One region of the Protofrankia sp. Cr2 genome, then DNA from elsewhere that is predicted to be linked to it. Evidence: riboswitches for the same ligand, from Rfam matches in the RefSeq annotation. Region 1 holds a riboswitch; each other region holds the start of a gene.
What was found. A riboswitch is a leader RNA that binds a small molecule or an ion and turns the genes downstream of it on or off. The one in region 1 is predicted to bind cobalamin.
Positions count from the first base shown of each region.

Region 1 (4,274 bases):
GTCGCCACAGACGGCTTTTCGCCACGTCGACTCGGTGGCCTCGCTCAGGGCATCGGGGTACTCGGGCTTGCGATCGCCAGGCTGGACGTTGCGTGGAACCCGGGCCGGGCGCTGCTCGTAGCTGTGATGGTGATAACCGGTGTCGGTCTGTTCAGCGCAATCTGGATCGCCGGCGCGGCGTTCCAGTTCGTCGTCCAACAGGCAGCCGAGGCGATGAACGCGGTTACCTACGGTGGGAATTTTCTGACCCAGTATCCGATGTCCTTGTATGGACGACACGGCATGCAGACGCTGACCTTCATCGTTCCGCTGGCGTTCCTGAACTGGCAACCCGCACTGTACGTCCTCGCGAAGCCGGACCCGCTCGGTCTGCCGACCGCGTTCCGGTTCGCCTCGCCGCTGGTCGCCGGTGTCGGGCTTGTGCTCGCCGCCGGGGCCTGGCGCACCGGGCTGCGGCACTACCGCTCCACCGGCAGCTGATCATCCTATCGGCGGTGATGGTAGACTCAAACCATGATCATAACCATTGACATGGCAGGCCGACTGGTAGTGCCCAAAGCCCTGCGCGAGCGCATGGGCCTGAAACCAGGCACCCAGATCGAGGTTGAAGAACACAACGGCGAACTCACGTTGCGACCGGTCGGGCCGAGGGCCGTCGCCGTCGAACGGGACGGCCGTACCGTTCTCACGACCGGTACACCCACCCCACTCCTGGAGCACGTCGACCTACTTCGCATGATCGACGAGTCACGCGGATGGCCTCGTTGATCACAACAGCCGATACGAGTGTGGTCGTGCCAGCCCTTGCGGACTGGCATCCCGAACACAAGAGGTCACTCGATCTCGTACGGAACGTCCGGCAGCTACCCGGACATGTTCTGATCGAGACGGTTTCCGTGCTCACCAGGATTCAGTGCGGGGTCGCCACCCCGGCTGCCGACGTCGTGCTTGCGCTGGCGCAGGACTTTCCTGACGAACCACTCGTACTCAGCCCGGCCGAGTACCGGCGGCTCCTCACCACCTTCGCCGCCACCGGAATCACAGGCGGGCAGGTGTACGACGCCTTAGTGGGGATGAGCGCCGCGGCTGCCGGTGCACGCTTGTTGACAGCTGACCGCCGTGCCCTGCCCACCTATGCCGCAGTGGGAGCCACCGCGGAACTCGTCTTCTGATCACTGCGCGCCGAACGGACCGCACGGTCGGTCAGCGCCCCGAACAGCAAGCCGATCGTGGTCCACAGCGACACCTGAATCGCCAGGGATGCGATACGGAACCGCCACAGCACATCGGCGGGAAATCCCTGCGGGGTCTCGTGCACCGGTGGCAGGAGGTAATAAGCCAACCCGACGACCACCAGACCACCGGCCATGGCGAGCAACGCCGCATCCCAGGCGCCGAACCTCGCCGCGAGCCGGCGAGCCGTCACAGCGCCACCGATGACCACGGCCAGTGAGATCAGCATCATCGTGAAGTACAGGCTCGTGCGCTCACCGATGGTGTCGGAGTTACCGATGGACGGCGGATTGGCCGGGTACTTCAGGTCAGGCAGCAGGTACATTCCCACGAAACCCGCAAGCGCCACGAACGCCGCCGTCCCCCGCGCACCCAGACCGCCGAGGCGGCCCTGCACACCGGCGTAGGCGAGAGCGAACAACCCGCCGATTGCGACGCCGAACACCAACAGGCCGGTGAACAGACCGATGGTGCTCTGAACCGTACGGGAGACCAGTTCCGTGCCGTGAACGCCCTCGGCGGCGTCCCGCGCCGACTCGAAGGCGATCGCGTGGCCGACCTGGCTCTCCCCGAGCACCTTGGCGACGACGAAGGCGCACAGGGCGGCGAGCGCGCCGACCAGCATTCCACGGGTCAACAGTGCGCGAACCATCACCGACCCCGCTCAGTGACAGGCAAAACCGAGCAGGTGACGAGCGTCGTGCACGAACTCATGGACATAACTACCGCCCACGAGCGACACGGCGCCCTGCTCCGCACCGACGAAGTACAGCAGCAGCAGCGCCAGGACCGAACCGAAAATCGCAAACGGGGCCAGCTCACTCAAAGGGATCGTCGGCAGCGCCGGACGGGCGACCGGAGCATCGCCAGTCGCTGGATACGCCATTGCATGGGCCATTGCGGGACCTCCACAGGAATCACGCGTTCCACTCGGCAGGGCATGTCCGGCGCTGGGTCTGGCTTCCGACGTCGCTCCTTGGGCGGGCCGGTCACAGTGGCGCGACCGTGCCGGATTCACACCGGCTTCCACCGCTCGGACACCAATGAGACAACCAGCAGCCAACCCCTCGCGTCAAGCAGTACCGGTTACTCATCTCACCGGGTGCGCAGAGGACCAGCTGAACCGAAGGGCTACGTCACCTGTGGACAGCCCTCACCTGTAGACCGATGCCGCGACCGGGATGGCCGGATCAAGGTCCCGGAGGGGAACCACCCGCCGACCCAGTGGCGCGATGGCCAGCGGAATCATCTTGAACGACGCCACGCCGAACGGGATGCCGATGATCGTCAGGCAGAGTACCAAACCAAAGATCAAATGACTGAGCACGAGCCACCACCCGGCGATCAGGAACCACAGCAGGTTGACCAGGAAGACCGCCACGGGCGCGTCACCCGGCTGGTCGACCACGACCCGGCCGAACGGCCAGACGACGTAGCCCGCCAACCTGAACGCCGCGACCCCGAACGGGATCGTCACAATCAGCAGGCAGCACACGATCCCGGCGAGTAGATAGCCTACGGCCAGCTCGAACCCGGCGAACAACAGCCATAGCACATTCCCCACGATCCGCATGGCGTCTTCCTACCCGGCTGAACGGCCAGGATCCCGGTTCACGCTCGACCCGGATCCGAGGGGACTGGATCGCCGGCATCTCGCGGGCCGCACGACCCTTCACGCCCTGGCCCTTCGACAAGGGCCTCTCCGGCACGCTCTACCCCCGACATTCAGGTATATCCATATGTTCGGCTGATTCAGGACCTTCGTCCTGTTTTCTGCTACCCTCACGGGTAGTAGCCTGATCGGGACGGAGGACGCAGGATGCATGCTCCAAGCCCCACAACGCCGCGCCCCCGTTGCCGGCCGCTCTGGGCAGCACCGCTCCCATCCGTTCCGGAAATTTTCCCCGGACGGCACTCGACGCATCCTGGACTTGACCCGACGACAGGAGGAGCAACGCGATGAACGACGAGAAGGCCGAAGACCAGCCGCTGCACGTGCAGGGCCGGGACGCGGTCATCGCCGGTTCCGCTGGAGTACGGTGGCGCGACGGCGAACCGCCCGACTATCATCTGTCAAAAGAGACAATGCCCCAGGAGCGTACCCACGAACACGCCAAGGGCTCCCTGGCCGACATCGTCGAGCGTGTGGTCCAGGTCTTCGAAATGGAGGTCTCCCACAAGAAAGATCCGGCCCAGTGGGTCAGTATGGTCACCGATCAATTCCGTACCCGCGTCAACGGCGGTCCCTGGGCAAACAGTCAGGACCTTGTCGAAAGAGGCAGCTACAACATCCTCATCGGCGAGAACCCCTATTACTCGGCGAGCGACGAGACGTTCGAGTCCTCCCATCAAATCTTCCTCAAGGCCCTTCCGGGCGGCTTCTTCTGGGAGGTCCTGGAGGTCTACTCACCACCGCCTGTGATCACTTTCAAATGGCGTCACTGGGGTACCTTCAGCGGACCGTACAAGGGGTTCGACCCGACCGGCGAACGCGTCGAGATGTTCGGGGTCAGCGTGGCGCGTGTCGCTGACGACCTCAGGCTGCTCGAAGTCGAACACTTCTACGACAACAGCGGCTTCCTCGGCCAGCTTGCCGGCACACGCTCCGCGTGAAATCGGGGGCGCGGCTCTCCGCCACGTCAGCCGCGCCAACCAACAGACCAACAGCAGGAGCCGCCAGGAACAGCCTGAGAGCGCCCGGCCAGAACGTCAACGTGTGACCGGGAGATAGCTCCAGCCACGTTGCACGAAGGTGGGACGCCGGACGGGGGTCCCAGCGAAAGAAAGCGCGGGAAAGCGCGCCATCAGGCTGCGCACGGCTATCGCCAGCTCCACCCGGGCCAGCGGCGCCCCTACGCAGAAGTGGACGCCACCGCCGAAGGCGACGTGCGGATTCGGTTCCCGGCCGACGTCGAACTCATCGGCCCGTTCGAAAACCTCGGGGTCGCGATTGGCCGAGCCGAGCAGGGCCGCGATCCGCTCCCCCGTCCGCACAACCACCCCCCCGATCTCCACGTCGGCCATGGCCGTCCGTTCGAAAA
Region 1 covers NZ_CAUVXG010000053.1:2,212-6,485, forward strand. Annotated here, with positions in the region: gene U9978_RS19360 (ABC transporter permease) at 1-480, shown strand, start outside; gene U9978_RS19365 (AbrB/MazE/SpoVT family DNA-binding domain-containing protein) at 514-768, shown strand; gene U9978_RS19370 (PIN domain-containing protein) at 756-1,172, shown strand; gene U9978_RS19375 (CbtA family protein) at 1,133-1,885, opposite strand; gene U9978_RS19380 (CbtB domain-containing protein) at 1,898-2,119, opposite strand; cobalamin riboswitch at 2,164-2,291, opposite strand; gene U9978_RS19385 (YccF domain-containing protein) at 2,387-2,806, opposite strand; gene U9978_RS19390 (SnoaL-like polyketide cyclase) at 3,193-3,846, shown strand; gene U9978_RS19395 (cytochrome P450) at 3,943-4,274, opposite strand, start outside.

Region 2 (4,274 bases), on a different contig from region 1:
GACGGGTACGCAGCACCTCGATGACCTCGTCGGTGTCGATCCATCCCCACTTCAGCGGGTAGGTCAGCTCGTCGAGGACGTAGAGCCGGTAGGTCTGGGCGGCCAGGTCCCGGCGGATCTGCGCCCAGCCCTCCCGGGCGGCCTCGGCGGGGTCGGCGGCGGGGTCGATCCGGGCCTGCACCCAGCTCCATCCCTCGCCCATCTTGTGCCAGGCGATGTCCCCGCCCTCACCGCCGGCGGCCAGGGTGCGCAGTGCCCGTTCCTCCCCGATTCGCCATTTCGCGGACTTGACGAACTGGAACACCCCGACGTCCCAGCCCTGCGCCCAGCCGCGCAGCGCGAGCCCGAACGCCGCGGTCGACTTCCCCTTGCCCTCACCGGTGTGGACGATCAGCAGCGCTCGGTCCCGGCGCGCCCGGGTCGTCAGGCCGTCGTCGGGCACCATGGCGGGTTGTCCCTGTGGCATGGCTAGGCAGCCCTGCGCCGGCTGGTCGCGTGGCCGCTCGCGCGGTTGGTCGCGGCTGCCAGTGCGTCGATCGGGATGGTCGTGCCGCCGAGCGCGGTCGCGAGACGGCCGGCCAGACCCAGGCGCACGTGCCCGCTCTCGCAGTCGACGACGATGCTCGCCAGGCCGCTACGAGCCAACGCCCGCGCGGGGGTGAGCGGGTCCGGCCCGGCGGTGGCGCGGCCGTCGGTGACGACGATCAGCAGCGGACGCCGGTCCGGGTCGCGGCGGCGTTCGGCCGCGAGGACCTCGCCGGCGCGGGTCAACCCGGCTGCCAGCGGGGTCCGCCCGCCGGTCGGCAGGGACGCGAGTCGCGCCGCGCCCACCTCCACACTCGATGTCGGGGGGAGGACGAGATCGGCGCCGGAACCCCTGAAAATGATCATTCCGACTCGGTCGCGGCGCTGGTAGGCGTCGAGCAGGAGGGACAGCACGGCGGTGGTGACGGTACGCATGCGGGCGCGGGCGGCCATCGACCCGCTGGCGTCCACCAGGAACAGGACCAGGTTGCCCTCACGTCCCGCCCGGACCGCGCCGCGCCGGTCGGAGGGACGCAGCGCCAGCCCCGGGCCGACGCGCCCGCGGGCGTGCTGCCAGGGCGCGGCTGCCCGCAGGGTCGCCAGCAGGTGCAGGCCGGGCGCGTCCGGGGAGCTGGTGACGACCGCGCCGTGCGAGGTGCGGGCGCGTGAGCGGCGGCCGGGCGCACCCAGCGGTGTTCCGGTGTCGGGGATCTCCAGCCGGCGTGGGCGGAACGATGGGCCGGGCGTGCCTGCACGTCGCTCCTGGCGCTCCTGCCCCTGCCCCGCCGTGGCGCGGTGTTCCCCGGCATCCTGTTCCGGGGCATCGTGTTCCGCGGAACGCGGGGATGGGACGACGTCCGGCTCGGCCGTGCGTTCCGATGTCGTTTCCGGCTCGCTGGATGCCGGCCCGCCGCCAACACGGCCGCCGTCTCCCCCGCGTCCACCACCGCCCTTGGTCGGCGGGGGGCGATCCGGGTCCATGTCCGGATCCATGTCCGGGTCCATGTCCGGGTCAAGGTCGGGGTCCGGACCGGTGGGGGACTCGTCCAACGCCTTGGTCAGAGTGTCTTCGTCCAGGCCAGGCGCGTCGAACGGGCCACGGCGGCAGCGGTGCGGCAGGGCCAGGCGGGCGGCGCGGCGGACGTCGTCGGCGTCCACGGTCTCCCGACCCTCCCAGGCGGCCAGCGCGATCGCGGTGCGGGCCACGACCACATCCGCGCGCATCCCGTCCACGTCGAACGCCGCACAGACCGCGGTGACCTGGCGCAGTGCGGAGTCGGGCAGTTCGACAGCGGGCAGCCGGTCGCGGGCGGTGGCGATCCGGGCGGCCAGTGCGGTCTCCTGCACCGCCCAGCGGGCGGCGAAGGCGTCGGGGTCGGCGTCGTAGGCCAGCCGGCGGCGCACCACCTCGGCTCGCACCGGCGGCTGTCGGCTGGCTGCGACCTCGACGGTCAGCCCGAAGCGGTCCAGCAACTGCGGGCGCAGTTCACCTTCTTCGGGGTTCATCGTCCCGACCAGCAGGAAGCGGGCGGCATGGCGCACCGACACCCCGTCGCGTTCGACGTGGGCGACACCGAGGGCGGCCGCGTCCAACAGCAGGTCCACGAGATGGTCGTGCAGGAGGTTGACCTCGTCGACGTAGAGCAGGCCGCGATGGGCGGCGGCGAGCAGCCCCGGCCGCAGCGACGTGATGCCTTCGGCGAGCGCCCGGTCGAGGTCGATCGCCCCGGTGACCCTGTCCTCGGAGGCGCCGACCGGCAGCTCCACCAGACGTGCCGCCCGGGTGATCGGCCGGGCCTCCGGTGGATGCGGGCCGTCCGGGCAGTCGGGGTCGGCATCGGCCGGGTCGCAGGAGAACCGACAGCCGGTCACCACGGTCACCGGCGGGAGCAGTGCGGCAAGACCGCGTACCGCCGTCGACTTGGCGGTGCCCTTCTCCCCGCGGACGAGCAGCCCGCCGATCGCCGGTGACACCGCGTTGAGGATGAGGGCGAGCCGCAGGTCGTCCATGCCCACCACCGCGGACAACGGGTAGGCCGTCATCGTGCCCTGTGCCGCTGTGCGCTGGACTCCGTATCGATCACGATTCGGCCGATCATGAGCCGGCAGGCGTGCGTTGACATACCGCGGTCCTCCCTCGGGTTTCCTCGCCCTCGGTAACGGTGCGGACGGCCGGAGTATCCTGACTTCCGGATCAGCGCGCCCCCTCGGCCTTCCAACCACTCTCGCGGCCGTGACGTACGGTGAGGGGTTGCTCCCCGGTGACAGTGGCGGGACCGCGCCGGATTCCCACCGGCTTCCTCCACTGCCGTCGCGCTCCTCAGCATGGCACACCAGGCCACCCGCAAGCCCACCTTCGCGAGCGCCGTGGTCGGCTCGTGACGGAAACCGGCGGTGACCCGCGGTGACCCGCGTCCGGCGTAGACAAGTTACTGCCCACGTGGGGATGCCATACGCAGTCGGCGACATACGGTCGATTGCAAGCGACCGAATGGCTCGGCGACGTCATGCGGCGAGTCGGGACGGCCTGGCGCTCTCGCCCGTGGCCGATCGCGTGTCAACACCAGGGCGAAAGGATGATTTATGACCGCCGACAGCCAGCTGACCGTCCTCTCAAACTATGACATCCTCAAGCGCACCCTCCACAAGGACGGAATTTCCTTTGTTCTGCAAGCCGGTGCCAGGTACGCGCGGGGTGTTTGGTTCGACAGCCGGCACGGCACCCGGACGTCGACGCGTATCGCTCTCACGGAGAAGCTCACCATAGCCGGCGACCGGGAAACCGGTCACGATCTGGTGCCAATGCCGGTCGGTCCCTTCTACGACGCACTCAGAAAGTTTCACGTGCCAACCGAAGGAACATTCATCGACTTCGGTGCCGGAAATGCACGAGTGCTTCTCCTGGCCGCCGAGTTCGGATTCAGAAGCGTTGTCGGCGTCGAATTCGCGAAGGAACTGTGCGAGCTCGGCGAGGAGAATATAGCTGCCTATAGGAAGCGCCGGGGAGACGGCCTCGAAGCGCGTATGGTGTGTATCGATGCGGCGCTGTACGAGATTCAACCGGATGAGCGGGTCTTCTTCTTCTTCAATCCTTTCGACGCCGATGTTCTCAGGCCGGTCATCGCCAACATCGAACGTTCTGTCGCAGTCCGTCCGCGCGATGCCTGGATCATTTACAGCAAGCCCCGGCACGAGGAAGTACTGGAGTCTCTTCCCAACTGCTGGGAGAAGGCAGGTGAGACCACCTACCGTGGATTCAGCCGCATCATCGCCTATCGTTCCAGGCCCTGACCGGAGTGGCGCAAACTACTATGGTCCGCTTTCAAAAGGTCCAGTACGGAGAATCACCTGAAATGTCAGAATCCGCCAGGTTGGATGGCTCACCCAGCGTCAGCGTGGTAATTCCTACCCTCAACGAGGCGCAAAACCTGCCGCACGTCTTCCCGCGCCTGCCCGACGACGCCGAGATCATTGTCGTCGACGGTCGTTCCAGTGACGGCACTGTTGACGTCGCCCGCTCGCTACGGCCCGACGCCGTCATCGTGAACCAGACCCGGCGTGGCAAGGGAAATGCGGTGGCGTGTGGCTGTGCAGCGGCGACCGGTGACGTCGTTGTGATGCTCGACGCGGATGGGTCAGCGGACCCGGCCGAGATCCCCCAGTTTGTCCGGGCGCTCACCGCGGGCGCCGACTTCGCCAGGGGATCGCGTTTTCTCCCCCGCGCCGGGAGCAGCGACATCACACCACTG
Region 2 covers NZ_CAUVXG010000031.1:35,984-40,257, forward strand. Annotated here, with positions in the region: gene cobO (cob(I)yrinic acid a,c-diamide adenosyltransferase) at 1-466, opposite strand, end outside; gene U9978_RS15045 (VWA domain-containing protein) at 469-2,568, opposite strand; cobalamin riboswitch at 2,701-2,828, opposite strand; gene U9978_RS15050 (hypothetical protein) at 3,109-3,816, shown strand; gene U9978_RS15055 (glycosyltransferase family 2 protein) at 3,879-4,274, shown strand, end outside.
Region 2: it holds a riboswitch for cobalamin, as region 1 does, so the genes downstream of both, U9978_RS15045 (VWA domain-containing protein) here and U9978_RS19380 (CbtB domain-containing protein) in region 1, are expected to answer to the same signal.

Region 3 (4,274 bases), on a different contig from region 1:
CCGTTCCTGAGAGCGGCCCCGTTCCTCGAACGCCGACTGGATCTGACCAAGCATGATGTTGAGCGCGGCGGCGAGCCGACTGACCTCGCTGCGCACCGGCGAGTCGGGCACGCGCCGGGACAGGTCCCCGCCGGCGATTGCGGCGGCGGTCTCCGCGACGTCCCGCAACGGCCGCAGGCCACGGCCGAGTAGCAGCCACGCCGAGATGCCCGCGCCGGCAAGGACTGCGAGGCCGGCAATGAGCTCTATGCCGGCCAGTCGGGCGACGGTCGCGGTTACCGGGCGCAGTGGAACGGCGACCAAATCGGTCCCACCTTCAGCGGGTAGCACCCCGACGACCGCCCGGAAGCGCTTGCCGCCGTTGACGATGTTGAACGGAGCTCCGGATGCCGCCCGGGCGTCGAGGTCGATGACGGTGTTGATGAGCGGACCGGACGGTGCGGGTCCGCTGCCGCTCCCCGTGATGACCATGACCGAACCGTCGCGCCTGCGTAGTTCCACCACGTAGTCGGTCGGGGCGATCGCACGCTGCAGGTTTTCAGCGCTGATCACCGGTGCCATTCGGGCCAGTAAAACGCTACGGGCTGTCACAATGTTCTGGGCGCCACGTAGCTGATCGTCCGTCTGTTCGAAGAGATAGGTACGCAGCGCGAAAATGCTGATGGTGGCGGTCGTGGCCAACCCCAGCATGAGCAGGGCCAGCAAGCCGAACATCAGCCGGGTCCGCAGCGCGACCCCTCGATCTGGGTTGCTCATCGGCGCTGGACCGCCGCCGTGCCGGCTGGACGCATCGGTGGACCACCTTCGGGCTGGTTGACCGTCCGGGTGCGGGCGGGTGACCACATGGGCCTTGGCCAGGGTAAACATTTCGAGCGCTTTCCACCGGATCGACGCCGCCCGTGGTAACAGCCCGTGGTACCCGTACCGGCCGGGAACAGACCTGGAGGCGCAGCTCACATCGGATGCGGGATGTCGGCAGCATAGTTGTCTGTTCAATTAAGAGCCTGGGGCCAAAGGGCGCGCGACGATCGTCAGATCGCGCGCCCGGAGGCCGCAGTCCCCGGAGTGCTCATGGCAACCATCCGACTATCAGGAGTCCCGACTTCCATGACCATCACCGATATCGTTACCGGCGAAGATGCCCTGCTACTAGACGCTGCCGCCGCGGATCTGTTGTTCCATACGGCCCGGACTGCGAACACGTTCAGCGACGATCCGGTGTCCGACGAGCAGGTCCGTGCCATCTATGAGTTGATCAAATGGGCGCCGACCAGTATGAACGCGCAGCCGCTGCGGATCATCCTGGTCCGTTCGCCGGAGGCGCGGGAACGGCTGGTACGGCATCTCAGCCCGGGTAACCAGGCGAAGACGCGGTCTGCGCCGCTCGTGGCCATCGTGGCCGCGGATGTCGACTTCCACGAGAACCTCCCGCAGATCTTCCCGCATCTGCCGAACGCCAGGGACTTCTTCACCGAACCGGTTGCTCGCGAGCAGACGGCCCGCTTCAACGCCGGCCTGCAGATCGGCTACTTCATCCTGGGTATCCGCGCCGCTGGGCTCGCGGCCGGCCCGATGACGGGACTGGACGTCACCGCCGTCGACAAGGAGTTCTTCGCCGACCAGCCGTTGCGGACACTCGCAGTCATCAACATCGGCAGGCCCGGGGAGAACCCGTGGTTCGACCGCAGCCCACGGCTGGACTACGAGCAGGTCGTCTCCGTCCTCTGAAGCCGGTGCTGTGAAGCCGGTGCTGTGAAGCCGGTGCTGTGAAGCAACCCTGAAACAGGTTCTGAGACGGCCGCTACGGGCGCGTCCCGGAGGGTCGCTGATGATCGGCCACCTGCGTTTGAAGGTGGCCGATCATCGATTCCTGACCGGCTGGCTACCACATCTCGTGATGGACCGCCTGAGGCAGAGCGCGCCGGTAGGCCCAGTTGTGCCGTTCCAGGTCAGGGACGGTCTCATGATGTGTGACAGGCCCCAGACACAACCACGCGACCGGCCGGATGTCGTCGGGAATCCCGAGCATGTTCCGAACGGCCTGTTCACGGTAGAAGGACACCCAGCCGACGCCGATGCCTTCGGCGGTCGCGGCCAGCCACAGGTTCTCGATGGCCAGACATACGGAATACAGCCCGGCATCCGCGATGGAGTGTCGTCCCAGGACGGCTGGTGCGCCGCGCAGCGGATCGTATGTCACCACGACGGCCAGCGTGGACTCCATAACGCCGTCGATCTTGATCCGGCTGAAACGGGTGGCTTGGTCCGCGGTCAGCGTCGCGGCGAAGATCGCTTGTTCATGCCTGACATGATCATGAAAGGTTTTCCGGGTCCGAACGTTTTCGATCAGGATGAAGTCCCATGGCTGACTCAGGCCGACGCTGGGGGCGGCATGGGCCGCCGCGAGCACACGGTCCAGGACGTCAGTCGGGATCGGTGCTCCGGTGAACTGGGCACGCACGTCACGGCGTTTTTTGATCACATCGTAGATGTCTACGGACATGGCGAGGCTCCCGCGCTCCGACCACCCGACCATCGGCGGGTGGCACACATGCGAGGCCGGTCTTCGGACTCTCGGATCAACGCCTGGCCGCCCGGCCTTCCCAGGCCAGGTGGCCCAGTGGCTGCGCCTGCGCGCGTGGACGGTGACTCCCCGATGACCGCGGCGGGCCCGTGCCGGACTCTCACCGGCTTCCCGATTCTCCCTGGTCTCCCAGGGCACCTCGCGAAGGATGCCGCCACGATCATCGCACACGCGAGGCTCGGCCTGCCCGTGGAACGCCTGAAGTCGTCGGGTGACGGGGTTGGGGGGGTGGCGTGGTGAGCCAGCTGCGACGATCAATGTTCCCGTTCGGACACCAACCCGGCCTGGAAAGCCAGCTCGACAAGCTTCATCCGCTTCTGGTTCTGCGGCAGTTCTTCCACTCCGAACTTGCGAAACAATGTCCGTAGGTGAGTCTTGACCGCCTCGACACTGAAGAACAGCTCGTCGGCGATCTGCCGATTTGTTGCGGGGGTCGTGTAGGGGGTTCGCTCCTGGTACGGGCGACACAGGGATTCCAGGACCAGCAGCTGGGTCGACGACAGGGAGCGCAGGGTCACGATATTGTTCACGTCTTGGGTCTCTATCGCGCCACGGCCGGCGGCTGCGCGGCCGAAGCGGTTGTCACGATAAGTCAGCGAGGTCGAACCGACGAGAATAACGTCGCCGTCCTCGAGTCGGCGCCGTCCGACGAGCCGTTCCCCGTTCACAAAGGTGCCGTTACGGGACAACCCTCCGTCGATCAGTATCCAGTTGGTTCCAATCTGTTGGAACTGTGCATGCAGGCGAGAGACCTTGCTGTCCCACGCCAGCCTGACGTCGCTACCAGGACCGCGGCCGACCGTCACACCCACGGCCGCGGTCAGGTTCACCACCTGTTGTTTCCCGGTGCCGTCGCGGTAGAACAGGAAGATGTCAGCGGAGGAGTCACCATCCACGTTTCACACATCCAACGTGGCGCGCCGGCCGAATCCGCGAGGATCTGCGATGAGCCGATCAGGCATGACGCCGGACGCCTTTCATTACGAGTTTCATTCGTCGGATCGTATGGTACCGCGGCCCATGGGTCGGTGATGCGATGTGGCGAAGTTGATTCCTTCTGTTCGTATTCCCCATGATATTTCGACCAATATTCTATGCGTTATGAAAAATGCATATAAGTGCCGTACGTCCCCTGCCCGGACGGAACGCTACATATCCGGGTCTTCGCAGTCCTGCCGTCCGGGCGAAATGGATTGAAAGCGTCCGTCGTGCCACAGCAGCGGTCGACCGTGGCCCCGATAGAGCCCGATGACGGACCCGACGAGGATGGTGTGATCGCCACCAGGATGCAGGGCGTGCACCGTGCAGGTGGTCCACGCGAGCGCGTCGTCGAGTACGGGCACCTCGTGGACGATCTGGTGGGACACGTCGGTGAAACGGTCTGCCGAGGGCTGGGCGGCGAAGCCGGTGGCCAGCTCGACGCCTGTCGCGTCGAGCATGTTGATGGAGAACCGACCGGCCTGGCAGATCTCCACCAGGGTGGCTGAGCGGTTGCCGACGCAGGCAAGCACGAGCAGTGGATCGAGGGAGAGCGAGGTGACAGCACTCGCGGTCATGCCGCTGGGGCCGGCCGGTGTCACCGTGGCGAGCACCGTGACACCGGCGGCAAGCTGGGCGAAAACCGAACGGAACAGCTGTCGGGCCTGCTCGGGGCTGGCAGGCAGGTCGCCCGCGGCCAATGGACGGGGCT
Region 3 covers NZ_CAUVXG010000073.1:8,157-12,430, forward strand. Annotated here, with positions in the region: gene U9978_RS21720 (HAMP domain-containing sensor histidine kinase) at 1-756, opposite strand, end outside; gene U9978_RS21725 (malonic semialdehyde reductase) at 1,114-1,728, shown strand; gene bluB (5,6-dimethylbenzimidazole synthase) at 1,883-2,503, opposite strand; cobalamin riboswitch at 2,540-2,741, opposite strand; gene U9978_RS21735 (FHA domain-containing protein) at 2,839-3,480, opposite strand; gene U9978_RS21740 (flavin reductase family protein) at 3,733-4,274, opposite strand, start outside.
Region 3: it holds a riboswitch for cobalamin, as region 1 does, so the genes downstream of both, bluB (5,6-dimethylbenzimidazole synthase) here and U9978_RS19380 (CbtB domain-containing protein) in region 1, are expected to answer to the same signal.